One region of the Rothia sp. HMSC069C01 genome, then DNA from elsewhere that is predicted to be linked to it. Evidence: predicted binding sites of a transcription regulator. Region 1 holds the regulator's gene; the other holds the start of a gene.
The links. The regulator HrcA, encoded in region 1, represses chaperone genes, less so after heat shock. The targets are predictions, from matches to a motif close to TTNGCACTCGNNNNNNNCGAGTGCNAA.
Positions count from the first base shown of each region.

Region 2: the regulator HrcA is predicted to act here: its motif matches at 15,080-15,106, upstream of groL (chaperonin GroEL).

Region 1 is NZ_KV817408.1:477,353-486,857, reverse strand. It holds gene ybeY (rRNA maturation RNase YbeY) at 1-213, opposite strand, end outside; gene HMPREF2981_RS08810 (PhoH family protein) at 279-1,394, opposite strand; gene HMPREF2981_RS08805 (16S rRNA (uracil(1498)-N(3))-methyltransferase) at 1,441-2,208, opposite strand; gene dnaJ (molecular chaperone DnaJ) at 2,293-3,429, opposite strand; gene hrcA (heat-inducible transcriptional repressor HrcA) at 3,527-4,627, opposite strand; gene HMPREF2981_RS08790 (DUF3097 family protein) at 4,858-5,709, shown strand; gene HMPREF2981_RS08785 (DUF4870 domain-containing protein) at 5,936-6,343, shown strand; gene hemW (radical SAM family heme chaperone HemW) at 6,657-7,928, opposite strand; gene lepA (translation elongation factor 4) at 8,039-9,505, opposite strand, start outside.
Region 2 is NZ_KV817379.1:232,401-250,125, reverse strand. It holds gene HMPREF2981_RS01675 (ABC transporter ATP-binding protein) at 1-724, opposite strand, end outside; gene HMPREF2981_RS01670 (histidine phosphatase family protein) at 837-2,153, shown strand; gene HMPREF2981_RS01665 (VanZ family protein) at 2,164-2,604, shown strand; gene HMPREF2981_RS01660 (DeoR/GlpR family DNA-binding transcription regulator) at 3,074-3,865, shown strand; gene HMPREF2981_RS01655 (1-phosphofructokinase family hexose kinase) at 3,862-4,812, shown strand; gene HMPREF2981_RS01650 (PTS fructose transporter subunit IIABC) at 4,952-7,030, shown strand; gene ptsP (phosphoenolpyruvate--protein phosphotransferase) at 7,072-8,766, shown strand; gene HMPREF2981_RS01640 (HPr family phosphocarrier protein) at 8,956-9,234, shown strand; gene HMPREF2981_RS01635 (lipid II:glycine glycyltransferase FemX) at 9,592-10,692, shown strand; gene HMPREF2981_RS01630 (threonine/serine exporter family protein) at 10,764-12,848, shown strand; gene HMPREF2981_RS01625 (uracil-DNA glycosylase) at 12,952-13,626, opposite strand; gene HMPREF2981_RS01620 (DUF3263 domain-containing protein) at 13,728-14,120, shown strand; gene HMPREF2981_RS01615 (LytR C-terminal domain-containing protein) at 14,262-14,813, shown strand; gene HMPREF2981_RS10840 (hypothetical protein) at 14,885-15,022, shown strand; gene groL (chaperonin GroEL) at 15,185-16,807, shown strand; gene HMPREF2981_RS10835 (hypothetical protein) at 17,072-17,404, shown strand; gene rlmC (23S rRNA (uracil(747)-C(5))-methyltransferase RlmC) at 17,599-17,725, shown strand, end outside.

The DNA.
Region 1 (9,505 bases):
TTCAGTGCCGGGAACAAGCTCATCCATTGGAAAGCTCATGACATCGGTTGCCCCAGGTAAGTCCATCCATTCCAGATGAATCTTCTCCATCTGCTTCTCCCCAACAACGGCGATAGAGAGATAAGTATCTTTGCTTATGAAAAGCTTCGCGAAGATGTAATCCACCAGATTGCTGAGAACTTCAGTATCTACTGACGCAAAAGCATCATAAATAAGCTGAGTCGTGACGTTACCAGGCTTCTCATTAGGGTCCTCAACATGAAAATCAAGTACAGCCACTAGCGTTGTCCACCCTTCTGCTGTGACTGGTTCTCCCCAGACTCACCACCGTTAATTCCGGCTCGATCCAAAAGTTTCTCAGCCGCAGCTTCAATCGTGGCGCGCTTAACTTTACGATTACGTTTACGTTCCATAGCCTTTTGATCTTCGCCCCACTGATCGTACGCGGAGACAATGTTAGACACTAGACTATGGCGCACAACATCAGAGGAATCCAGGGTGCTAAAAACAATGTCATCAACCCCGGTCAAAATATTACGCACCTGTTTAAGCCCCGAAGCTTGGCCACCCGGCAAATCAACCTGTGTAATATCGCCGGTGATTACCATCTTGGAGCCAAAACCTAAACGAGTCAGGAACATCTTCATCTGTTCAGCCGTCGTGTTCTGTGCTTCATCAAGGATGACGAAAGCGTCATTCAATGTACGCCCGCGCATATATGCGAGGGGGGCAACCTCAATTGTTCCTGCCTCCATAAGCTTAGGGATAGCCTCCGGTTCAAGCATGTCGTGTAGAGCATCATAGAGAGGACGCAAGTAAGGGTCAATCTTATCGTTGAGAGTTCCCGGTAAAAAGCCTAGACGCTCGCCTGCTTCTACTGCGGGGCGAGTTAAGACAATTCGGTTAACCTCGCGGCTTTGTAGGGCTTGCACTGCTTTTGCCATAGCTAAATATGTTTTACCGGTACCAGCGGGACCAATGCCGAAGACAACAGTATTTGCGTCAATAGCATCCACATATTTTTTCTGGTTTACCGTCTTCGGGCGAATCGTCGTACCGCGTGTTGAAAGAATACTCGCTGAGAGCGTATGTGCCGGATTTGAAATTTCATCACCGAGCATACCCATCAGACGATGGATAACTTGTACTGTAATCTGTGTACCGTGACTAGCGAGTACACGAAGTTCATTGAGAAGCTTCGCAACCGTGGTAACAGACACGGACGGACCGGAAATAAGAAGATCAAGATCCTTGGGACGAATTGAAATATTGTCAAAATAGTCCTCAACAATAGTGAGATGCGCGTCTTGAGGACCAAGAACCGCTATCATCTCTGCGGCGCTTTTGAAAGATACGGTACGTGCCGTTGAGAGAGGTCGTGAGGTAGTCGTCAAAAGTAAGCTCCTTGGCTTGTTGGTTCTTAAATAAGTGTAACGTTACTTACCAGCGTCCCAACACTACGTTGATAGTGCACAGTGCTGCGGCACCAGCAGTGGAGGCTCGCAGAATTTCAGTTCCTAACAGTGCTTTGTGCGCACCCGCCCGCGTGAAAAGTTCGATTTCCCGCTCGGTGATGCCTCCTTCAGGTCCTACAAGAATATAAATTCTGGTGGGATTATCAGGGCTGTACCCAATCTTTCGCAGATATTCGCTTAAGGGTTCAGTGGCCTGTTCATGCAGAATATAGACATACGCTCCCTGAGCCGTGAGCTCGCGTATATGTTCTGCGAGTTCCTGCGAAGAATACAGCTCTTCCACGGTAGGAATGAGTGCTCGACGCGATTGCTTAGCGGCGGCAGAGACAGTATTTTGCCACTTTTGGTGAGCTTTAGTAGCGCGTTCCCCTTTCCACCGCACGATAGAGCGATCGGCACTCCACGGGATAACGCTCCGAATTCCAAGTTCGGTGCCGGTCTCAATTGCCAATATGTCTCGGTTATCTTTGGCGAGTGCCTGCACAAGGGAAACTGAGAGGCTGTTATCATCCTTATCTAAGTTTTGGACTGTAACTTCAAGTCCTTTAGAGGAAATCGCTGAAACAATACCGTGGATACGATGCCCTTGGCCGTCTGCAAGGTCAAGGTTCTCCCCTATAGCTAAGCGTTTCACCTTGGCGTGATGCGCTTCCGGGCCAGTTAGAGTAAATGTACTCCCTGCCGTGCAGCTGGCTAGCTCTTTGGCGGTAATGTAGAAAATGGGGGCGCTCATAAGATCCTTGATAAAGCTGTATCCGAAGTGTTTCATCTTACCGTACTAGGATTTTCAGAACACTTCGGATACAAAGAATGTTGTCTATTTAAATTGGTCTTTGAGTCGCGAAAAAAGACCATGTTTTTGTTTGACGTGGGTGCCTTCGTGCAAGTCTTCTCCACGAAGTTCAGCGAATTTTTGGAGCAACTCACGTTGTTCGGAGTTTACATTGGTCGGTGTTGTGACCTGAATACGTACCTGTAGGTCTCCGCGTTTATCGGAGTGAAGGCGGGTAACACCTAAGCCGTTCAAAGTTACGATGTCGCCGCTTTGTGCGCCTTCAGGGATGGTGATCTCTTGAACCCCATCGAAGGTTTCTAAGGGTACGGTGGTTCCTAAAACGGCTGCGACCATAGGAATATTCACCGTTGTGGTGAGATTATCACCATCGCGAACAAAGTATTTATCGCGCTTAACGTTGAGATCAATATAAAGATCGCCATTGGGACCACCATTGAGTCCAGCTTCGCCTTTACCTCGCAGACGTATGCGGGCTCCGTCATTAACACCGGCGGGAACGGTGAAGGTCAGCGGGAGTTTTTCGCCCACACGGCCCTGTCCGTGGCATTCTGGGCAGCGGTGTTTGATGACGGTGCCATATCCCTGACAGCTGGGGCACTCTACCTGCTGCATGACGGTTCCTAGGATGGATTGAACACGGCGCTGCATGAATCCCTGGCCATGACAGGTCTCACAGGTTTCGGGGTGGGTTCCGGGAGCGGTTCCTTCACCTTCACAGGATTTACAAGTGACGGCCGTGTTAAGCTCTACAGTCTTTTCGACGCCAAAAACTGCGTCTTTAAGGGATATCGAGACGTTGATAAGTGCGTCTTGTCCCTGGCGTACGCGGGATGCGGGACCGCTTTGTCCACCGCCTCCGGTAAACATATCGAAGAGGTCTTGGAACCCGAAACTTCCTGAGCCAAAGCCGCCGAACCCTCCTGCGCCTCCAGGGAATCCTGCACGACCCTGTTCATCGCCGGTAGCGTCGTAATTACGGCGTTTCTCGTTATCTGAGAGTACTTCGTAGGCGAGGGTTACACGTTTGAATTCCTCAGCTGCCTCTTCGGATGGGTTAACGTCGGGGTGCAGTTGACGCGCCTTTTTACGGTACGCTTTTTTGATCTCTTCGGGGCTTGCATCCTTCGAGACTCCAAGAGTTGAGTAGTGATCGCTCACGTGTTTCTTCTATCCTTTTCGTACCGGAGTGCTCCGGATATGGTGTCAATATAAAATCGGTAAGTTTACGGGGTTCTGAGGAATTACTCGCACGATGTCATGATGCTCGTGTGCCTAAGACATGACCTAGATAGCGAGCTACCGCGTTCACCGCCGCAATGTTACCACGGTAATCCATGCGGACTGGACCCACCACGCCAAGTTTTGCCGTATGCTTCCCCAAGGCGCCTTCATTATCTGGTAAATGTTGTTTGTTGTATGAAACTACAACGGGTGAATCGTATTCACCAGTGACAATAGAAGCTCCTTGAAGCGCTTGCTCCGTATTCTCGTGACCGATCCTTACACTGTACCCGGCTTCTTGAACCGATGCGTGAGACAGCACGCGAAGCAGCGTAACTTGTTCTTCGAGCGCATCCAAAATGGGAGCTATGCTCGCCGAGAAGTCGTCGTGACTTCGTGCTAGGTTTGAGGTGCCAGAGATCGCGAAGCGAATATCTCGTTCAAAATAAGGTTGTGCTCGCAGATGATCCACGATAGCTTCGGTGAGTTCCGGAGAACGGCCTCGCAACGCTGGATGATGCGCTTCTGGCAGCAATGCACTTATGTTTTCGAAAGGTAAACCCTGAAGCATTTTAAGCAGGTTTTCTTTAATCGCTGCAAGAGCTGATACAGTTTCATCATGCGCTAAGGCTGTAGTCTCTGGCAGTATCACAGTGACCCGGTGGATTGTGCCAAGATCACTGATAAGCAATGCTAAGAGCGTGCGTGAATCCAGGGGTACGAACTCAAGATGCAAGAGAGTTCCAGCGTTACGTGTTGGGTACTGGATAAGCGCCACCTGATGCGTGAGATGCGCAAGTGTTCGGGTGGCGGCTTCAATCATATCTTCTACGCTGTGTGCGCTTTCAAGAATTTGCCGTAACGCCGACACTTGGGTTGCAGAGAGAGCACGCGGCGCGGCTAGAGCATCGACGAAGAACCTGTATCCCTGTTCTGTAGGAATACGCCCAGCGCTGGCGTGCGGTGCGCTCAAAAGTCCCTGTTCTTCTAAAGCTGCCATATCATTGCGTATCGTGGCACTGGATACTTGAAGATGGTGGCGCTGTGCCAGCGTCTTTGAACCTATGGGTTCGCCTGTGCGCACGTAGTCTTCAACGATTGCCTGCAATATGCGCATGCGGCGTTCGTGTGACATGGTACTCCTTGCGACCCTATCGGTGGTTAATAATCTGGCAAAGCATAATCTGGCACTCTTGTTGAGAGAGTGCTAAAAACTACTTTTATCATAGCCGGGTAGCCCCTAGCGGTACTAGTCTTTCGCCAGAAGCGAGTTATCAATACTTTAGAATTGGATGGGTTCTGCCAAAAGCTAACCTGCGGAAACCAGGCAATATCCGTGGTGCCGTTGTACGAAGGATGCAAGATATGAGTGAACGATACGCTTGGGGTGCACAAGATCTATCACGTGCCTCAATAAATAACAGGCCTGCTCCTCCTCGTCGGGTCGAGCTAAAACGCGGGATGGTCCTTGAGGATCTTAACGGGTGGGTTGGCGAAGTAGTGCGTGCCGAACGTATCGGTGGAGAAATATTTTTCGGGCTTGAAGACGCTCACGGACGGGTCAAAAATTTTCCTTTAGGAATCGGGTACTTTCTTGAGGGCGAACCGGTTGAGATTGTTGCCCCAACACCACGAAAGACCTCAGGGCGCAAAATTTCTCGTTCTGGTTCGGTAGCAGTTGAAAACGCTCCAGCGCGGGTGGCGTGCGCATCCAGAATCTGGGTTGAGGGGCTTCATGATGCGGAACTCGTCGAGAAAGTGTGGGGCCATGATCTGCGGGTTGAAGGTATTGTGGTCGAGCCCCTTCATGGTGTTGATGATTTAGCAACTGCCGTTAAAGAGTTCTTCCCCGGCCCAGAGCGACGACTTGGAATTCTTGTGGATCATCTTCTGAAAGGCACCAAGGAAGAACGTGTTGTGGCGGAGGCTTTAGCTGTTCCCGGCGCTGCTGGAAATATTAAGATTGTGGGGCACCCTTTCATTGATATTTGGCAGGCCGTCAAGCCGCAGGTTCTCGGAATTCCGGCATGGCCGCAGGTGCCTCGAGGTGAGGACTGGAAGAAAGGAATTCTACGTCGGTTGGGACAGCCACATCAAAACCAGGAAGACGTGGCAAACGCCTGGAAACGTATTCTTTCCCGAGTTGACTCTTATTCCGATCTTGATCCTACGCTGCTAGGACCTGTTGAGTCGCTCATTGATTTTCTGACTGAATAAGGTAATGTGAGTAGCTCAGGTTGTCTATGCCGCGCCTCTGGCGAGGCGTTCGGTAAAACACGTTACAATAAATAAGGATTTTAGGTTGTACAGGTGCACCAATTGAGGCATGTGTACGGCAGAGCAAAATAGACGAGTAATAATCAGGATTTCTGTGGTTCAAGATACTCGCCCGGAGGGGCATAAACGAAACATTACACCTTTGCCTGTGTCGCAGGACCGGAGCATGGCGACTTTTGCTCACTTTAGCGGCATCATCGGGTTTTTGCCTGCCGCTGCTATCTACTATTTGTATCGTGACCGCGCCCCCTTCACTGAGCAAGAGTCACGTGAAGCCATGAACTTTACGCTTCTGCCTTCAATCATGATTCTTGTTCTTCTCATTTTGAGCTTCGTACCCGGCATGGCAAGCCTCATGATGTTCTTTACTGCTATTCTGTGGCTTTATATGGCGATCAGTTCCGTAATTGCGGGCATCTACGCCGCCCAAGGAGAACCTCATAGGTACAAGCTCAACCTGCGTATCCTTGACCTTTTCCTCAAGCCTGCTGAAGACTTCAAAGAAAAGAAGAAGCAGCACCGAGAAGAAATGGAAGGGCAACAGCAACAACAGGCAGCCGAGCGCCGCGTATAAACAGACTTATACATCGTATAAGGCACCCCGGGTCACTATTTCGATATGGAATATGTGGCCCTTTATTTTTATACGCATATTACATACCATATAAAACGCCTGTTAACGATTGAAGGCCCCTGATACACAAGGGACCTTCAACCGTATTCACTCAACTTCAGCAAAGACGACAACACGCTGTAACATATACCGTCCTGCCAATATAAACTCTACCTTAGTTTCAACCTAATGTCTAGTAATTCAATTATTTTATCCTGAAAGTTAAGGCAATTATATTTTTGGGGTAAGTATTCTCGCATATTTTACGAGACATTTATTTTATATCTGGAAGTAATTCTCGAGTAACAGCATCACCTAAAAGTCGGCCCTGCAACGTAAGTTTTACTGAAGCATCAGGGTTGGGCGCACCAGTATTTGTAAAAATGTCGGGTTCAATAAGTCCTTGTGCGAGCAACCATTGTAAAGAATCCCCCAAGTCAGCGGCAGGATGCACGGCCAGAAGCTCGCTCATAGGCAAACCTCCACGTACTCGAATCAGCAGCATAATTGCCTCAAAAGAACGAGTTCCTGAGTCTAAAACTTCTCGCGCTGCGGCCGGTGATTCCCCAGCCCGAACACGATGTGCATAAGGAATGGGATGTTTAATATTCCACCACCGGGTACCGTTTATATGTGAATGTGCTCCCGGTCCTATTCCCCACCAGTCTTGATTACGCCAATACGCCATATTATGGTCACTTCGAGTATGCTCAGACCGAGAATAATTCGAGACCTCATACCACCGATATCCGGCTTGCATGAGAAGATCTTCTGCACGCAAATACATATCTGCCATGAGGTCATCATCAGGCATTGTATATTCACCGCGCCGAATTTGTGCGGCAAGTTTAGTACCGTCTTCAACAATCAAAGAATATGCAGAAATGTGGTCTGGCTGATAAGAAATCGCCGCTTGCACACTTTGCTCCCACTGCTCCAGCGTTTCTGACGGAGATCCATAAATTAAATCTATCGATACTTGAAGACCAATATCTCGCGCCCACGCCACAACTTTAGGAACATTTTCGGGTGTATGGGTACGGTCAAGAACTTTCAAAACCTCGGGCACAACAGATTGCATACCAAAAGAAACACGCGTAAATCCGCCGTCTTTTAACGTCTGCAGATCCTCATAGGTGACAGAGTCAGGATTAGCCTCGGTGGTGACCTCAGCACCATCTTCGATACCGAAAATATCAATTGCAGTTTTCAGGATGCGCACCAAATCATACGCAGGGAGTTTCGTGGGCGTACCCCCGCCGAAGAATACCGTATGCAACGGCCGCTTTACCACCCCGGATGCTTCAAGAGTGCGAGCGGCAAAGAAAATCTCAGCTGTAGCATCGTCCGCATACGTACCCAGCCCTATCCCGTCACCAAAATCTTCGGTGGCATAAGTGTTGAAATCACAATACCCACATCGCACCGAGCAGAACGGAATATGTACGTAGAGGCTAAAATCACGGTTTTGGCACCCGTGCGCACACGAGGCTGGGATGCGTCCGTCACGCGGCGCGGGCGCGCCAACCGGTTGCGCGGGTGCCATACAATGCCTCCTTCATGAGAATCTAGCCGAGTGCGTGTGCGCAAAAATGATGGGTAGAGACGCTCTTTTCTTGGAGTCAGGTCTCTACCCGCAAGAAAGACGGTAAAGATTTACTTCTTTTTATCTTTCTTCTCTTTCTCTTCGCCCGAAGATAGGGCGGCGATGAATGCCTCTTGCGGTACCTCGACGCGGCCGACCATCTTCATGCGCTTCTTGCCTTCCTTCTGCTTTTCCAGCAGCTTGCGCTTACGCGAAATATCGCCACCGTAGCATTTTGACAGCACGTCCTTGCGCATAGCGCGGATATTCTCGCGGGCAATGATGCGAGAACCAATAGCAGCCTGAATAGGAACCTCAAATTGCTGACGAGGTATTAGCTCACGAAGCTTACTCGTCATCATCAAACCGTACGAATAGGCCTTGTCGCGATGGGTAATAGCCGAGAAAGCATCCACTTTCTCACCCTGAAGCAGGATATCGACCTTCACCAGGTCAGCCTCTTCCTCACCATCGAACTTCCAGTCCAAGGATGCATACCCACGAGTACGGGACTTGAGCTGATCGAAGAAATCAAAGACAATCTCGGCCAGCGGCAGGCGGTACCGCATCTCAACGCGATCCTCAGATAGGTAGTCCATGCCGCCCATTTGCCCGCGGCGCGACTGGCACAACTCCATGATCGCCCCAATATAGTCGCTGGGAGCAATAATCGTACATGCCACCATCGGTTCACGAATGGTTGCGACTTTACCCTCGGGGAACTCGCTTGGGTTAGTCACGCGCTTTGCATTACCCGATTCGTCCACAACATCATAAATAACGTTGGGGGCGGTCGAAATAAGGTCGAGATTGAACTCGCGTTCCAAGCGTTCGCGCACGATTTCAAGGTGCAGCAGGCCTAAGAAGCCACACCGGAAACCAAACCCGAGTGCTGCAGAAGTTTCGGGTTCGTAGACAAGCGCAGCATCGTTGAGCTTGAGCTTGTCTAGGGCATCTCGCAACGCCGGATAATCTGAACCATCAATAGGAAATAGCCCAGAGAATACCATAGGTTTCGGGTCTTCATAGCCGCCTAGTGACTCTGCGGCAGGCTTTACAGCAGAGGTTACGGTATCGCCCACGCGGGATTGCCGAACGTCCTTCACGCCAGTGATCAAATAACCCACTTCACCCACACTCAACCCTTTGGAGGGAATGGGGTCGGGTGAAATTACCCCAATCTCAAGCAGATCGTGTTCTGCGCCGGTAGACATCATCTTGATTTTCTGGCGCGGTTCAAGTTTTCCGTCTACGACACGCACATAGGTGACCACTCCGCGATAGGAATCGTACACTGAGTCAAAAATCATGGCGCGGGCTGGCGTGTCCGCCTGCCCCACAGGCGCGGGTATGCCTTCGACAATACGGTCCAGCAGAGCTTCTACACCCTCACCGGTTTTACCCGAAACCCGCAGAACTTCCTCAGGCTCGCAGCCAATAAGGTTTGCCAGCTCCTCAGCATATTTATCGGGCATAGCGGCGGGCAAGTCGATCTTATTCAAGACAGGAATAATCGTAAGATCGTTCTCCATTGCCAA
Region 2 (17,725 bases), on a different contig from region 1:
GATCCTGCCGGTTATCCTGCACAATCTGCCCGTCGTGCAGGTGGATTGTGCGGGAGCATTGCGCCGCAATCTGTGGATCGTGGGTGACAATTAAGAGGGTTTTACCCTGCTGCGGAACGAGTGTGAGCAGAAGATCCATGACCTCTTGTGCAGTCACGCTATCGAGCGCGCCGGTGGGTTCATCCGCAAAAGTAATCGGCGCACCGGTAATCTGTGAACGCGCAATCGCCACGCGCTGTGCCTGCCCGCCGGAAAGTTCGCCGATGCGTTTCTCGCACATGTCGCCTAGCCCCAGCCGGGCGAGCAGGTTTGCGGATGCGCCGCGTGCCTGCTCGCGCGATACCCCGGAGATCATGGCGGCGAGCGAGACGTTTTCTTCTGCGGTGAGCTCAGGGATGAGAAGCCCTTGCTGAAAGATGAATCCGAAGGAGTTTGCGCGCAGGCTTGTGCGCTGTTTTTCGCTCAGGGCGCCGAGTTCAACGCGCCCGCCCGGTATTTCGGGTCCGCCGCCGAGCACCTGAATGGTGCCCGAGTCTATGCGAATAATGCCGGAGAGCGCGTGCAGAAGCGTGGTTTTTCCGGAACCGGAGGGTCCCATGACGGCCACGGATTCGCCGGGGTAAATATCGAGGGAAATATCGCGCAGTACTGTGTGCTGTCCGTAGGATTTGGTAAGGTTACGCACCGAGATAACGGGTGCGTATGAGGTGTAAGAAGTATTCATAGCATCCATTTTTCCAAGGGAGACGGGGCGTTTTTATCCGTCTGCGGAGTGAAAAAATGCGGCGATAACGCCGGGTTTTGTGCGGGTTGTCATCCCTAAGGATGAGCGGGGCGTGTTCTGGGATACGGCTCTAAATCGTGCGGATGATGCCATACTTAAGACCATGACTGACGCACAGACCCACCATGAACACGCTGAAACGCCCGGTAAGATTTTTCTGCTTCGGCACGGGCAGACCGACTGGAATATAAATCACCGGTTTCAGGGTAGAACCGATATTCCACTGAACGATACGGGGCGTGAACAGATTCGGGGTGCCGTGCCGCAGCTGCGTGAGATGGCGCAGCGCGGCGTGCAGATTGACGGTGTGGTTTCGTCCCCGCTTGAGCGCGCGGCGGAGAGCGGGCAAATTGTTGCCCAGGCACTAGGGGTGCCGTATCTGGGCGCATACGCGGGGCTAGAAGAACGCTCATTCGGTGATTTGGAGGGTGAGGCTGCAACCCCTGAGCTGGTGGCGGCATCCCGCACGGATGGGCATAAATACGGGGTTGAGGAGCGCGAGGCCCTGGTGAGCCGCGCCCTGACCGCTCTGAACCGGGTGCGCCGCGAGCATGAGGGCAAGAACATTGTGGTGGCTACCCACGGCATGCTGATTGCGGTGACGATGACTGTGCTTCTGGAAGGCCGCGAGCATGAGGGCTACGAGACGATTGACGGCATGTTCCCGATTCCTCCGAATGCTTCGCTCACCGAGCTTCCCACCGATTATCTTGACGATGCGATTGATGCCCACGTGTTGGTTAACCGCCAGCCTAAGCTGCACGCCGAACCTTTCCCTAAGAACCTGGCGGGCGGTTCGCTCACGCTGATTCGCCACGGACAGACCGAGTGGAATAAGAACCAGCTCATGCAAGGTATCAGCGATATTCCGCTGAACGACACCGGTCGCGCACAGGCGCGTGAAACCGGGGCGACGCTGCGCAGCCTGGGTTTGAGCTATGACCGGGTGATTTCTTCACCGCTGTCGCGGGCCTATGAAACCGCGCAGCTTGTGGGCGAGGATTTCGGGCTTCCGGTCAGTGAAACCTACCCTGACTTGGTGGAACGTGATTATGGTGCCGCCGAGGGCGTGAATATTCCCGTTCCCGAGCGCCGCGCCCCCGACCGCTACTATCCGCAGGTAGAGACCGAACGCGATGTGTATGTGCGTGCCGTGCGCGTTCTGCGCGAGATTGTGCGCCAGTATCCCGGGGAGCGCATCATCGTGGTGAGCCACGGGAGCCTGATTCGCCGCGCTATTTCGGCGGCGCAGGGGTACGAGCATACGCAGACTGTGCCGAACGCTGAGCCTTTAGAGGTCGATCTTAAGGGGCTTTTTGCCTTTGATGAGAACAAGGTGTTCGATGAGCGGGGTCGTCTTGTCTGGTAGATCTGGCAGAGTGTTCTGGGTAATCGGATGGGCGCTTTTCGCGCTGTATTGTACCGCCGTTGCAACGATCGTGTTCGCCCCGCAGCATGTGGACGATAACGAGGCGGGCTCTCGTCTGGCTTCGCTTCTCGATGCCGGTCACGCCCAGGGCTGGCTGCCCGGGTTTATCACCTATGCGAGCATCGAACAACTCTCGAATGTCATCATGTTTGCCCCCGGCGGGTTTCTGCTCATGCTGTTGCTGTTCTGCCGTGCCCGCCCGTGGCGCAGGGTAGGGGCGATCACCCTGGGCGCGGTAGCGGTCAGTGCCGGAATCGAACTCATTCAAACGGCGATGCCCGAACGCACCGGCGACCCCATAGACGTCCTCATGAACGGGACGGGTGCGTTTATTGGTTCCCTGACCGCCTGGGGTGTGCATGGTCTCTGGATGCGCTGGGTTAAGAGGTAGTTCACGGATATGGATGCTTGCACTCGCTTGACAAGGCACCCAGTCACCACGCCTTCGCTTCGCTCCGGCGATGGCGACAGCCCTAGGCGCTCGCTGGATGCCCGCGCATCCTGAACGCGCCACGCACTAGAAAACCTTTGTGATTCAAGGCAGATCAAAACTACTCGCGCCCGAACGTTTAGAAGCCGCGCATCCGGTGTGGGTTTAGATGTGTTGTGGGGTGAACAGTGTGTGTCTGTTGTGGATTATTTGACCTTAAGTGTGGTTTCGAGGGTAAATTCACAAAAAATCGATGATTTATCCGTGGGTTATCTTGACGCACCCACATAAACCCACATAAAATCAAGGGCAAGACTGTTGTCTTGAGTGGTGATACGCATTCGCCGTTCCGCCATGATATACAGACCTAAGAATTCGCGTGGAACGGTTCGTTCGCTCCACACCCATACCTTGAAAGTGATGTGCGCATATGTTTGCTGAAGAACGTCGTGCCGAAATTGCGAAACTGGTATCTTCTGCACGCCGTGTTAACGGTGCTGATCTCGCTCGACGCTATGACGTCACCATGGAGACTGTGCGACGAGACCTTGCCTCCCTCGAAGAAGCGGGTAAGCTGCGCCGCGTGCATGGCGGCGCCGTTACCGTTGAGCAGTCTACCTCCCTAGAGTCCTCTATTGCCTCACGTCAGGGCATGAATACTCCCGAGAAGCGCCGCATCGCTGCGAAGGCTTATGAGTATCTGCGTGACTCTGATGTGGGTTCGATTGTTCTTGACGCTGGCTCGACCATTGAGATTTTGGCGGACTATATTGGGTCAGAAAACTTTAGCCTCAAGACCGGCAGCGACCGCATCATTATTACCCATGCCCTGCACATTGCAGTCAAACTCGCTGAGGCAGAGGGGGTTACCCTCGAACTTGTGGGCGGTCAGCTGCGCAAGATGACCTGGGCGGCAATTGGTGCTCGTGCTGCCGAATACTTCGCTACGGTACGTCCCGACATTGCGTTTCTTGGTGCCAACGGCATAGATGCCGAATTTGGTGTTTCCACCCCCGGCATGAATGAGGCCATCGTGAAGACCGCGATCTGCAAATCAGCGCGGCGCGTGGTGCTTCTGTGCGATTCGGCGAAGTTTGGGCAGGAATCGCTCGTGCGCTTTGCTGACTTCGAGAATATCGATACCATGATCACCGACCGCGCCCCCGATGGTGCGCTTGCTCAGGCTCTTGAAGCCGCTCATGTGGAGGTGCTCATCGCATGATTCTGACTCTCACCGCTAACCCTAGTTTGGATCGCACGATTGAACTGGGTTCCCCTCTGGCACATGGCGCCGTTCAGCGTGCCGTAGGCGCGGTTCAAGACCCCGGCGGTAAAGGGGTCAATATTTCGCGTGCCTTACATACTTCTCAGGTGCCTACTGTTGCAGTGGTTCCGGGAGAGGCTACCGACCCCGTGCTGACCGCCCTTGCGGCGAGCGGCGTGCAGTTTGCGAATCTGCCCACGGGTGAGCCTATCCGCTCGAATATCACCGTGGTTGATCCGGACGGCACGACCACTAAGCTTAACGCCCCCGGCACCGAGTTCACCCCTGAGCTGCGCGACGCCCTGGATGCGCTCGTGATCGCCCAATCAGAAAACGCAGATTGGGTGGTACTCGCCGGTTCGCTGCCTGGCGGACTGGAGGCAACGTATTACGCCGAGCTGTGTGCGAAGCTGCGCGCCAGCGGATATGAAGGCAAGATCGCCGTCGATACCTCCGAGGCGCCGCTGATCGCTACCGTTGCGGGGCAGATAAAGCCTACGCTGATTAAGCCGAATTCTGAGGAGTTGGCACAGCTGACCGGCGCCGAGAACTGGGAAGAGCTGGAGTCGAGCCCCGAGCTGACTGCACGTACCGCGCGAACCTTGGTGAATGACGGCATTCCCTATGTGCTGGCAACCCTTGGCGGGTCCGGCGCGGTTCTCGTGACCGCCGAAGGTGCCTGGCATGCACAGCATGAACCCGTGAAGGTGCGCAGCACGGTGGGCGCCGGGGATTCGTCGCTCTCCGGTTTCCTCTTTGCTTATGAGCGGGGAGAGTCGCCGCAGCAATGCCTCGTGCAGGCGGTTGCGCATGGCTCGGCGGCAGCATCCTTACCCGGAACACAAATGCCTTCGGCAGCCATGACAACCCCCGAGAAAGTAACCCTAAGGCAGCTTTCCATTTAGCTTATATTCCATATCAGGCATATAGCATATAGCCTGGTCAACCACTAAAAACAACATATTTACGGACACTTGAGTGCGTACTGAAAACGCCCGCATAGGCATCATGGCGCACCGCATCATACGCCCCGAGGAGGGTATTATGTCTGAGCTCATCACCCCAGAGCTGGTGCTCCTAGACCAGAATCTGGGAGAGACTAAATTCGACGTCATCAGCAAGCTTGCGCACGCCGTCGTCAATGCCTCACGTGCCACCGACTATGATCACCTGTACGCCGCTGCAGAAGCCCGCGAGTCCAAGACCGACACCGGCATCCCGGGCGGTATCGCCATTCCCCACTGCCGAAGCGCGGCGGTCACCGAACCCACCCTCGCGATGGCACGACCCAACCCCGGCGTGAGCTTCGGCGCGAAAGACGGTCCGGCCGATCTGATCTTCTTCATCGCCGCCCCCGATGGTGCCGACCAGGAACACCTGAAACTGCTCTCCACGCTGGCGCGTTCGCTCATGAAGAAGAGCTTCACTGCCTCCCTGCGTGAGGCACAAACCCCCGAAGAAATCGTAGACCTCGTGAACGATGCGCTCGGCACCGGCGCCCCGAAGAAGGCTCCCGCCTCCGCCGACTCGGCAGCATCGAACGCACAAAAGGCGGGTGCAGGCGCATCCGCTCAAGCCGCAGCGGCACAGACCGACTCCGCAGAAGCAACTGCATCCGAGAAGCCAGCCACCAAGAAAATCGTGGCGGTCACCGCATGCCCCACCGGCATCGCGCACACCTATATGGCGGCGGATGCCCTCAAATACGCGGCGGAAGACCTCGGCTACGACTTCAAGGTGGAGACTCAGGGGTCCTCCGGGAACGAAACCCTCACCCAAGCCGATATTGATGAAGCCGACGCCGTCATTTTCGCGGTCTCCGTGAACGTGCGCGACCGCAGCCGCTTCGCCGGTAAGCCCTATGTGGAAGCCCCCGTGAAGCGCGGCATTGACGAACCGCAAGCCATGATTGAGGAGGCCCTCGCCGAAGCGGAAAACCCCAACGGCAAGCGCGTGAGCGCCGCCGCATCCAGCGGAGAAGACACCTCCTCGGCTGCCGAAGGTTCGTGGGGCTCGCGCATCTACAAGGCCGTGATGACCGGTGTTTCGTACATGATCCCGTTCGTCGCCGCCGGCGGCATTATCGTGGCGCTGGGCTTCATTCTCGAAGCAATCACCATGCCGAACCTGGGCGATGTCGATACCGAAAAGATCCTCGCCAACGCCACAATCTACAACCTGGGAGACACCCACTGGACCCTCTACCTGGGCGCGGTTCTGCAGACCATCGGTAAGTTCGGTCTTGACCTGATGGTTCCCGCGCTCGCCGCCTTTATCGCCTACGGGTTGGCGCAGCGCCCCGGTATTGCGCCCGGCTTTATCGCCGGTTCCGTCGCGGTTGCCGTGAAGGCTGGCTTCCTCGGCGGCATCGTCGGCGGTCTGCTCGCCGGTCTGATTGCCTACGGTTTAGGCACCCTCAAACTGCCGCGCTGGCTCGGTTCGATGATGCCCGTGGTCATTACCCCGCTCATTACCTCACTCGTTGCGGGCGGCATCATGTACCTGCTGTTGGGCGCGCCGCTGGCGTGGGTTCTCGAATCCCTGCAGAATTGGCTGACCTCCATGTCTGGCGCATCCGCTCTTGTTCTCGGCCTGATTCTGGGTGCCATGATGGCATCCGATCTGGGTGGTCCCATCAACAAGGCGGCTTACCTGTTCGCAACCGCCGGGCTTTCTTCGGGTGCCGATGTGAACAAGGAAATCATGGCAGCCGTTATTATCTCCGGCATGGTTCCGCCGCTGGCTATGGCGCTTGCCACCACCCTGCGCCCCAAGCTCTTCACCGAGCCCGAGCGTGAAAACGGCAAGGCCGCGTGGCTGCTGGGCGCATCCTTCATCTCTGAGGGCGCTATTCCGTTCGCCTCGGCAGACCCGGCGCGCGTGATCCCGTCCTCCATCGTAGGCGGCGCGATTGCCGGTGCTATTTCGATGAATGCGCATGTGGCATCCCCGGCACCGCACGGCGGTATCTGGATTATTGGTTTGAGCAACAATATTCCGATGTTCCTGCTCGCTGTTGTCGCCGGTACCGTCGTATCCGCCATCACCTATGTGCTGCTGAAGTCGATTGGCGCGAAGTCGCGGCAGACTGCGACCGAGACCCCAGCGAAGACCGCCGCATAAGCGTTACACTGTAGAGAACCCAACACGAAGGATATAACTTCATGACTACATATAAAGGCGTCGGTGTTTATGCCGGACGCGTTATTGGTCCCGTGCTACAGATGCCCGAGCCTATTCAAGAGCCTAAAGCCGGTCTACGCCTAGACGGTGAAAGCCCCGAAGAGGCCGGTCAACGTATTCAAGATGCGTCGGTTCGCGTGAAAGAGGACCTGCTCGCACGCGCCGAAAATGCGGGTCGTGACGGCAAGGCCGTGCTCAAATCGACCTCGCAGATGGCGACCGACCGCGCCCTGATTAAGAGTGCCGTAAAGCTGGTTGAGACTCAGCAGATGGCACCTGAGCGCGCGATTTGGGAGGCAGCAACCTCGTTCGCCGACCAGATGGCTGCCCTTGGCGGTTACATGGCTGAGCGCGTCACCGATATTCACGATGTGCGCGCCCGTATTGTGGCGGAACTGACCGGTCAGCAGGCACCGGGCATCCCCTACGCGGAGGAGCCTTTCGTGCTCGCCGCAGTTGATCTTGCCCCCGCAGATACCGCGACCCTTGACCCGAAGAACGTGATCGCCCTGATCACTTCGGACGGCGGTCCGCAGGCGCATACCGCGATTTTGGCGCGCGGCCTGGGTCTTCCCGCTATTGTGGCGGCGAAGGGCGTTACCGATATTCCTGACGGCACCGAGGTCTATGTGGACTCGAACGCGGGTATCGTCAATACTGAGCCGACCGATGAAGACCGCGAAGCCGCCGAAAAATACGCTAACCGCAAACCTATCGCCGACTTCGACGGTAAAGGCGTGCTCGCCGACGGCACCCGCGTGCCACTTTACGCGAACGTGGGCGATGGCAAATCCGCTGAGAAGGCCGCCAGCCTGAACGCTGAAGGCGTGGGCCTGCTGCGCACCGAATTTGGCTTCTTGGGGCACGACGCCGAGCCGTCTATTGAGGCCCAGGCGGAAACTTACAAGTCTGTGTTTGATGCCTTCCCCGGCAAGCACATCGTGGTTCGTACCCTGGATGCGGGCGCCGACAAGCCCCTGCCCTTCCTCAACGTGAATCCCGAGGAAAACCCGGCGCTGGGCGTGCGCGGTTTCCGCACCGACTGGACCGTACCCGGCGTGCTGACCCGCCAGCTGGAGGCTATCAAGCAGGCGTCCGAGGATTCCGACGCCGATATTTGGGTGATGGCACCGATGATTTCGACCACCTCCGAGGCTCGCAACTTTGCGAAAATGCTCAAGGAGGTCGGCCTGCCGGTACACGGCGTGATGGTTGAAACCCCCGCCGCAGCCGTGAACGCCGAAGCGATTTTGGGTGAGGTCGATTTTGTGTCGATCGGCACCAACGACCTGACCCAGTACACGATGGCTGCAGACCGCCTGCTGGGCGATCTGGCTCACTTGAACAACCCGTGGCAGCCTGCGGTGCTGAAGATGATTAAGCTGACCGTCAAGGGCGCTAAGCGAGCTTCGGTGAACGCCGGCGAGAAGAAGTATGTGAGCGTCTGCGGTGAGGCCGCCGCCGATCCGGCGCTGGCTGTGGTGCTGGTCGGCCTAGGGGTTGATACCCTCTCGATGAATGCCGGTGCTATCCCTGCGGTTGCGGCGGTGCTCAAGTCGGTGACCCTGGAGCAGGCACGCCATATTGCCAATAAGGCTTTGGAACAGATTTCCTCTGCCGAGGCGAAGGCTGCCGCCCGCGCTGAGCTGCCGATTCTGGACGAGCTCGGCCTCTAGAAGACGCCTCAAACCCGGTGGAGAAAAGGCTAACTCGGTGTTGAAAGTTTATTTCAAGATCGGGTGAGGCATTGGTCCCCAAACGGTGAGTAAAACTGTACAATTGAGGCAGGAAAACAGGGGGTGCATCCTCCTGTTTGATAAACATGGAGTCGATAACAGACGATTCCTTCACAAAGGAGAAAAACCATGGCAGAGGTTATTGCCACTATTGCAAGCCGCGTTGGTCTGCACGCACGTCCCGCAGCAATTTTTGCTGAGGCAGCTGGCGACCTCCCCGTTGAGGTCACCATTGCAGCAGAAGGCGAGCCCGCAGACGAGGCAATGGATGCGGCTTCGATCCTATCCCTGATGTCCTTGGGTGCTAAGCACGGTGACCGTGTGGTGCTCCGAGCAGAAGGTGAAGGCGCAGACGAAGCTCTAGAGACCCTGAAGAAGATTCTCGAAACCGACCACGACGAAGAGTAATCCTTCCGGCGACTCTCGCCAGCTTTACCGGTATCCCGTCGCTTCACGTGCGGCGGGATACCTGCTTTAAGGCTCGGGTGTGCATCCGGTCTGTTCCCTTACCTCATGCCCCAGCCCGCCCGATCGGGTCGGAAAGGGCATAAAAAGGCTCTTGATGCGAATAAAGCGGCGTTTTTAACTCTTTATTCGCATCAAGACTCTTTTTAGACGAGGCGAACCCCGCCGATGCACCAATCGCCGTGCCTCTTGTTAGACTTAAGGCGTGCGTGCGCCGCGAGCGCATCAAAAAAAGACCGCACAAGGTTCGCGGGCGAGAAACGTTCGGAACACCCACCACCCCACGAGAGATAGAGACCCTTGCACGAAATTACGGCACGTTTTGCAACCCCAGCAGAAATTCAGGAGTGGGATACCCACGTGATCGCCAACCCGGACGGCGGAAATCTGCTGCAGTCCGCATCATTCGCAAAAGTCAAAGCCGACTACGGGTGGAAACCCCGCTATATCGTGTATGAAGGCACCGTCGATCGTGATGGCGAGAGGCAGCCTTTCGCCAGCTACAGCCTGGCGTTTGAGAAGAATATTCCGCTGCTGGGCAAACTCTGGTACTTCATCAAAGGCCCGGCGGTGCATGATGCCGATGAGCTGCCCGCCCTGCTGCAGGCGAACCGCCGCCTGATTACCGAGCAGAAATTGGGTGTTTTTGCCGTTAAGATCGAACCTGAAATCGTGGCGGATGAGCATGCCCAGCAGGTCATTGCGGGCACCGAGCTGATTCGTACCGCCGATATTCAGCCGAATGACTACACCGCCATCCTCTCCACCGAGGGTACCGAGGAAGAAGTGCTTAAATCGTTGTCTTCGCGCGGACGTAACGCTGTACGCCGTGCCACCCGTGAAGGCTGCGAGGTCAAACGGGTTGAGCTCACCGACGAAAATATGCGTGCCATGTATGCCCTCATGGATACCGTGGGGCAGGGCAAAGTTTCGCTTCTGCTGCGCCCCTACGAGTATTACCGCGACTTCTGGAGGGCCTTCGAGAACGCCGGGCAGGGCAGGCTCTACTTCACCTACGAAGACGGCAAACCTTCCGTGGGCGCCTACGTGATCAACTACGGTACGAAGGGCACCTATAAAGACGGCGGTTCTAAGCCGCGCCGTAAACAGTACGGCGACTCTCATCTGGTACAGTGGACTGCGATTACCGACCTCATGAAGGAGCACGGGATCAGCACCTATGACTTTTGCGGCACCCCGCCCGCCGCCGAACTCAAGAATAAGGAACATCCTTACTACGGTCTGGGCCTGTTCAAAACCTCGTTCACGAAGAACGTGACCGACTTCGTGGGCGTTTACGATCAGCCTATTTCAGAGCTCAAATATAAGCTTTGGAACGCCGGTGTGGAGCGGCTGATGCTTCGCCTGTGGGTGAAGAAACACCACTATTCCTTCTACTAGGAAACGCCGCACCGCCACGCCACTCACCGGTACACACAGCGCACCAGCACGCAACACGATCAAGGGATACTATGGCGAAGAACCCCGAGGAGCACAGCTACAACCCAGCCGATGAGAACGCGAGGAGTATTCGCCGCCCGGGATATTTCTTCGCCGTTCCTCTCTCCGAAGTGCACGACTCCAAGCTGCGTGAGGCTCTTGCCCACAGCGGCAAGGAGGCCGAGCAGGCTGAGCAGGCGCGTGAGGCGCTATACGAGGTTGCGGCGGCGCACGGCGTGGAAACCGATACGGACGACACCCAGCTTCTTCCCGTCGACGAATCCGGTATGCCTCTCGACGAGGCTCCACAGATGTCCTACGAGCCGGAGATACCCTACGAGGAAGTCCCCGAAGAACCCGTAATCCAGGCGGTGCAGAGCGTGCCTCCTGAGATACCGCATCCGCAGGAGCCCCCCGCGCAAACCTCCAGTAATATCGTCACGGAGGTCGCTAAATACCGCCAGTCCCAGCCCGTCCCCATGACGGGCATGATCCCGCAGGTGCCCAATTCCCATGCGGCACAGCGGTTCGGCGGTGTAGAGCCCACGGCGAGCGCGCCCCCAGTATCCGTACCCACTACGACGATGCCCGCCGGGCATGGCACGGGCGGGCGGTGGGGCGTGCGAACCACCCTACGTTCCTTCGTGCGTGCTGACGGCCAAGCGGTGGCACATGTGGCGCCGCGCGGTGCGGCGCGCATCGCCCAGCGGCAGTTTACCCCGCGCGCCAAACGTGAAGAACGCGCCCAACGTGAGGCCTTGTACCGCGAGAAAGAGTACGCTCGCGACACCCTCAATTTCACGCTGCGCCTGGCGGAAGCCATGTTCTATTATGGCGCGGACGCGATGGACGTAGACTCGGCGATTATCGCGGTGTCTTCGGCGTATGGGCTCGATTCGGTGGACGTCAATATCACCAACCAGTCGGTGACCATCAACTATACCTCCGACCCCGATATTTACATGGAGTCGCGCATCAGCTCGCGAACCATGAGTGCCGATTCCCGGTTCACCCATACGCTCGTGCGCGTGGTGCGCACCTCTACCGAGAATTATGAGGCGCTCGCTTCTACCTACGGACTGATTCACGATATTACCGAGGGCGGCATGACCCTGGAAGATGCCGACCTTCGCCTGAGCGAGATTACGAACCATCCTAAACCGTATCCGCCGCTGATTACCTGGCTGGCGAATATTGGCTGCGCAACCACGCTGACGGCGGCGCTGGGGGCGAGCTGGTCTACCGCAACCGCTGCGGCGATCGTGTTCATTCCCGTGTACCTGCTGATTCAGTGGCTCAATAAGATTGGCATGCCTACGTTTTTCCGCATGGCGGCGAGCGCGGGTCTGCTGACATTCCTGGCGATTTGGCTGGGCGGGGATCATTCCATGATTCGCCGCCCGGGGGAGTCGATTTCTGCGCCTCTGGTGGTTGCCGCCGGGCTGATCATGTTCCTGCCGACCTCGCGTCTGGTGGGCGCGGTTCAGGATGCGATTAACGGTTTCCCGGTGACCGCGGCGGGAAGATTCGTTTCGACGGGCATGAGCTTTTTGGGCCTGGTGATCGGCATCGCCTCGGCGGTGAATGCGATTAGCCTGTTTGGCGGCCCGATTCTGGATATTGAGCAGACCCGGTTTGATCTTCCTTCGCCGCTTACGTTCTCGGTGTTCATGCTGGCGGCGACGGTTACGTTTGCGATTACCCTGCACACGAAGCTCGTGAAGCTGGGGTGGCTGGTACTCATTACCTGTAGTGCCCTGGTGACCTATCACCTGTATACCTACCTGGTGGGGGTCGATTCGGGGCGTGCGAATACGGCGCTTGCCGCCCTCATAATTGGCATGCTGAGCACCTATGTGGCGTACCGACTGCGTGCCCCGCAGGCGGTTTTTTCGATTCCCGCGCTGACCTTCCTGCTGCCGGGTCTGTCGTTCTTCCGCGGCATGTACCTGCTGACGGTTGAGACGAACGTGGTTTGGGGCATCCAGAGCATGATTTCGGCGGTTTCGATTGTGATTGCGATGGCGGCGGGCGTGACGTTGGGCAACTACCTGATGCAGTATCTGCTGCAGCGTTTCGCGGTTCCGCGCAATGTGCCTGCGGAGGCCGCCGAGTAGCGCATCCGTGGTTCTTACATTCGATGCGGGATGCTACAAAGGCTCTTTATTCCACAGTGGAATAAAGAGCCTTTTTATGTGGGTATGGATGGGAGGATGCGCGCTACTTGACCGTCCAGTCCACCGGCTCCGCACCCTGCTCTACCAGCAGCGTATTCACCCGCGAGAACGGGCGTGAACCGAAGAACCCGCGATGCGCCGACAGCGGCGACGGATGCGCAGACTCCACACACGGGTACGGTTCCAGCATCGGGGCGGTGCGCCGCGCATCCGCACCCCACAGCAGCCCGACCAGGGGCTTATTGCGTGCCGCCAGCGCCCGAATAGCGCACTCAGTCACCTCTTCCCACCCCTTATTACGATGCGACCCCGGCGCCCCTTCACGCACGCTGAGCACGCGGTTCATGAGCATGATGCCCTCATCGGACCATGAGCTCAGATCACCGTGCTGTGCGGGCTCGATCCCCAAATCGTCGGACAATTCCCGATAAATATTGATGAGCGATTTCGGCAGGGGCATATCCCGCTGCACCGAGAACGAAAGCCCCATCGCGTTCCCGGGGGTGGGGTAGGGGTCTTGCCCCACGATCAGCACCTTGACCTCGTTCATGGGGCGTGAGAATGCGCGGAAAATATTTTGACCTGTGGGAAAAGTTCGGTGTCCCGCCGCGTGTTCGGTGCGTAAAAACTCGCCCATGGCGTGGATTTTATCTTCGACGGGCGCGAGGGCTTGCGCCCAGTCTTCGCTCATAATGTCGGTCAGCGGCGGGTTCGTCATGAAAATACTCCCTGAGAAAATTTGACTCTGATAACACGGTGACTTCAACCAACATACTCTAAAGTGTTCATGTAGACCACCTATGTTCGTCAGGAATCCAGATGCCGATACCTTCTTCGGAAACCCCCGAACCTTCGCCTGCTGGCGGCTCCGAAGCCGCCGAACCCGCAGCGGCAGTCCCCGCCGATAGCCCCGAACCCAGCCCCACAACACAGCCTGCGTCTTCCGCACCCGGCACTTCTGAGACCCGCGAAACCGGCGGAAAAACTGAGAACACGCGAAAATCCGCCCTCACCGATTTAGAGCGTGCCATGATCGCCCTGGAAAAACGGCACTGGAAGTACCAGGGCACCAAAGAGAAGGCGATTACCGCGCTCGGGCTCACCCCAATCGCCTACTACCAGAAGCTCAACACCATGATCGACAGCCAGCGTGTGATCGCCGCCGAACCCATCCTGATGCACCGCCTGCGCGAGGTTCGCGACCGTAGCTAAAGGCAACCGCACCGATGTGTGCATGAGCGCACGCCGTTCTGAACAGGACGGATAAAGCCCCATACGGTACCCTGTAAGAGAGAGCTTTGGCAGGGCTCCACCGCGCAGAGCGGTACATCTATTACTCAACCTAGGGAAGTCATGAGCCAATACCCGCACGATGAATTCGACGACATCGACGAGAATACCGCCCGCCGTGGAACATACCGCGGTGTGATTGACGACCCTTCCAAGAGCCCCAAAGGCATTATTCCCGTTGTCGTCGCCGGTATTTTATCGCTCGTGATCGGCGGCGCTATGTACATTAACCACCCGCGCAGCAGCTCGCCCGAGGCCGCCGCGCGCGCCAAGAGCTACAGCGCCCCCGCCTCGCCTTCGGAGTCATCGTCGCCCTCTGCCTCAGCATCCGAGCAGGCTAAGGATGCGAACGTGGCGGTCTATAATGCATCCGCGCCCGGCGGGTCTGCGGCCAAGGCAAGCGCCGCGCTTGAAGGTTACACGATTACCGAAACCGCGAACTGGTCGGGCACCCCGCCGGAATCCAGCACGGTCTACTACAAGGACGAGGCCAAGAAGTCGCAGGCCGAAGCTATTGCGAAAACCCTGAATATCACGACGGTTCAGGAGAGCTCAGACGCCTCGATTCTGGGCGAGAACGATATTGTGGTGGTGCTTGCCGCCGACTACAGCTAAACGGCATCATCTGGCTTGATACCGCGGTGTGCGGTACCGTTTATCATCCCCGCTAGTTTCGGGAACGTCCTGTGAGCCCTATGCGTTCGCATATAACATCGCTCGGCTATCGAAACTGGTGCTTTGGCTCCGTGCATTCGCTTGAAGCCGTACCCGTTCACCCCATTGCGGCTTTCCGTGTGCCTCAAGAATGCGCTGAGGGCGATTAAGCTAAATTCGGCGCTCAAAATGTTTGCCCTCGGGCGCACCAAGTGCCAAAATTGTTTTTAGCACTCGGCGCCTTCAGGTGCTAAAACCGGTATCAAAATCTGCTTCGGCAGACCGGAAAACCTGAGCGCTCCATTCAAAACGTCCAGGAGGGATATCGCCACATGGCAAAACTTATTGCTTTTGATGAAGAAGCTCGCCGCGGTCTAGAGCGCGGACTGAACACTCTAGCCGATGCCGTTAAGGTAACTCTTGGCCCCCGTGGCCGCAACGTCGTGCTTGAGAAGTCGTGGGGCGCACCCACGATCACTAACGACGGTGTTTCCATCGCCAAAGAGATCGAGCTTGAAGACCCCTATGAAAAGATTGGCGCCGAACTCGTCAAAGAGGTAGCTAAGAAGACCGACGATATCGCAGGTGACGGTACCACCACCGCAACCGTGCTCGCTCAGGCGCTCGTGCGTGAGGGCCTGCGCAACGTGGCTGCCGGTGCTGACCCGCTGAGCCTCAAGCGCGGTATTGAGAAGGCTGTTGAGGAGGTCACCAAGACCCTGCTCGACTCCGCGAAAGAGGTTGAGACCGAGGAAGAGATCGCAGCAACCGCATCCATCTCTGCGGGCGATCAGGAGATCGGTAAGCTGATCGCTCAGGCTATGGAGAAGGTCGGCAAGGAAGGCGTGATTACCGTTGAGGAGTCCAACACCTTCGGCCTGCACCTGGAACTCACCGAGGGTATGCGCTTCGATAAGGGCTTCCTCTCCGGCTACTTCGTGACCGACCCCGAGCGTCAGGAAGCCGTGCTGGAAGACCCCTACATCCTGGTGGTCAACCAGAAGATCTCGAACGTGAAGGATCTGGTTCCCGTTCTTGAGAAGGTCATGCAGTCCGGCAAGCCGCTGCTGATTATCGCCGAGGATGTTGAGGGCGAGGCTCTGGCTCTGCTCGTGCTGAACAAGATGCGCGGCTCCATCAAGTCCGTTGCCGTGAAGGCACCCGGTTTCGGTGACCGTCGCAAGGCTATGATGGCTGATATTGCGATCCTCACCGGCGGCCAGGTTATTACCGAAGAGGTTGGTCTGTCCCTGGATACCGCAACCCTTGAGATGCTGGGTAAGGCACGCAAGGTTGTTGTCACCAAGGACGAGACCACCATCATTGAGGGCGCTGGCGACGCCGCCGCACTGGATGGCCGCGTGGCACAGATTCGCGCCGAGATCGCAAACTCCGATTCCGACTACGACCGCGAGAAGCTGCAGGAGCGCCTGGCAAAGCTCGCCGGTGGTGTGGCTGTGCTCAAGGCTGGCGCGGCAACCGAGGTTGAGCTGAAGGAACGCAAGCACCGCATTGAGGATGCTGTGCGCAACGCAAAGGCAGCTGTTGAAGAGGGTATTGTCCCCGGCGGCGGCGTGGCACTGATTCAGGCGGGCGCGAAGGTCTTCGACAAGCTCGACCTGAAGGGTGACGAGGCAACCGGCGCGAACATCGTGCGCGTGGCTATCGATGCGCCGCTGAAGCAGATTGCAACGAACGCTGGCCTTGAGCCCGGCGTGGTGGTTGATAAGGTTCGTTCCCTGCCCGAGGGCACCGGTCTGAACGCTGCAACCGGCGAGTACGAAGACCTCATGGCTGCGGGTATTAACGACCCCGTGAAGGTGACCCGTTCCGCTCTGCAGAACGCCGCATCGATCGCTGGTCTGTTCCTGACCACCGAGGCTGTGGTAGCGAACAAGCCTGAGCCCGCATCCGCTGCGGCACCTGCTGCTGACCCGATGGGCGGCATGATGTAACGTTTCCCGACTGAGGGAGTATGTTGAAGCTCTCCGGGGTGGGTTCCTGACCGGCACAATGCCGGGTACGGAACCCACCCCGGAGAGTTTTTGTCTATGCTCTTCTCCTCTCAGGGCCGCGAGCAGGTGATTTTTGGCCCGAGCAGGTAGGAAAATCCTACCTTTTCGGCACAATACCACCTGCTCGCGCGTATGCGTGGGTGTTCTTGATGCGCCCCATAATTCGTTCGGAATGGGCGAGCCGCGCGGTATGCTGGATTTATGATGCCTAACAACACCTCCAAATCTTCCGAAAACACCCCCGATGCCCCCGCCCATTCCGGCCAAAACACAAAGAGCATCGGCTCGCGAAATTCATTTCTGAGCATCGGGTCGGTGAACTCATTCTGCAGCATTGGCTCCGTAAATTCGGCGTTTTCGATCGGCTCGGCTTTCTCGTTCGGATCTATCGGCTCGGCTTTTTCTTCGCTGTCCATTGCCTCGTGCCTGAGCTTCATGAGCGTGTTATCGGTTTTATCGGAAGCATCTGTGCTCTCGGCACGGTCGTACAGGTCGGTGCTTAAGGCGGGTCAGCAGAAGAAGGCAAAGAAACCGTAGCCTTTCCGCCCGATCCAGCCCTGCCTGCTAAAAAGAGCCTTTATTTGAATAAAGCGTAGTTTTCGCCGCTTTATTCACATAAAGGCTCTTTTTTTGATTGGGCAGGGGCAAAGGAGCACACCTGGCGGCACGCCGGCAGTGCCATCCGGCGGGTTACCCGTGCCCGCGCATCCACAGGGTAGAATGGTGGGGCTATGGAATGCGCCTATTACCGTGAGAGTCTTTGCCGCTCCTGCACCAGCATCGAAACCCCGTACCCCGCCCAGCTCGCGGCAAAACAGGCCGATGCGCGCAGGCTTCTTGCGGCATATCCTCACCTGA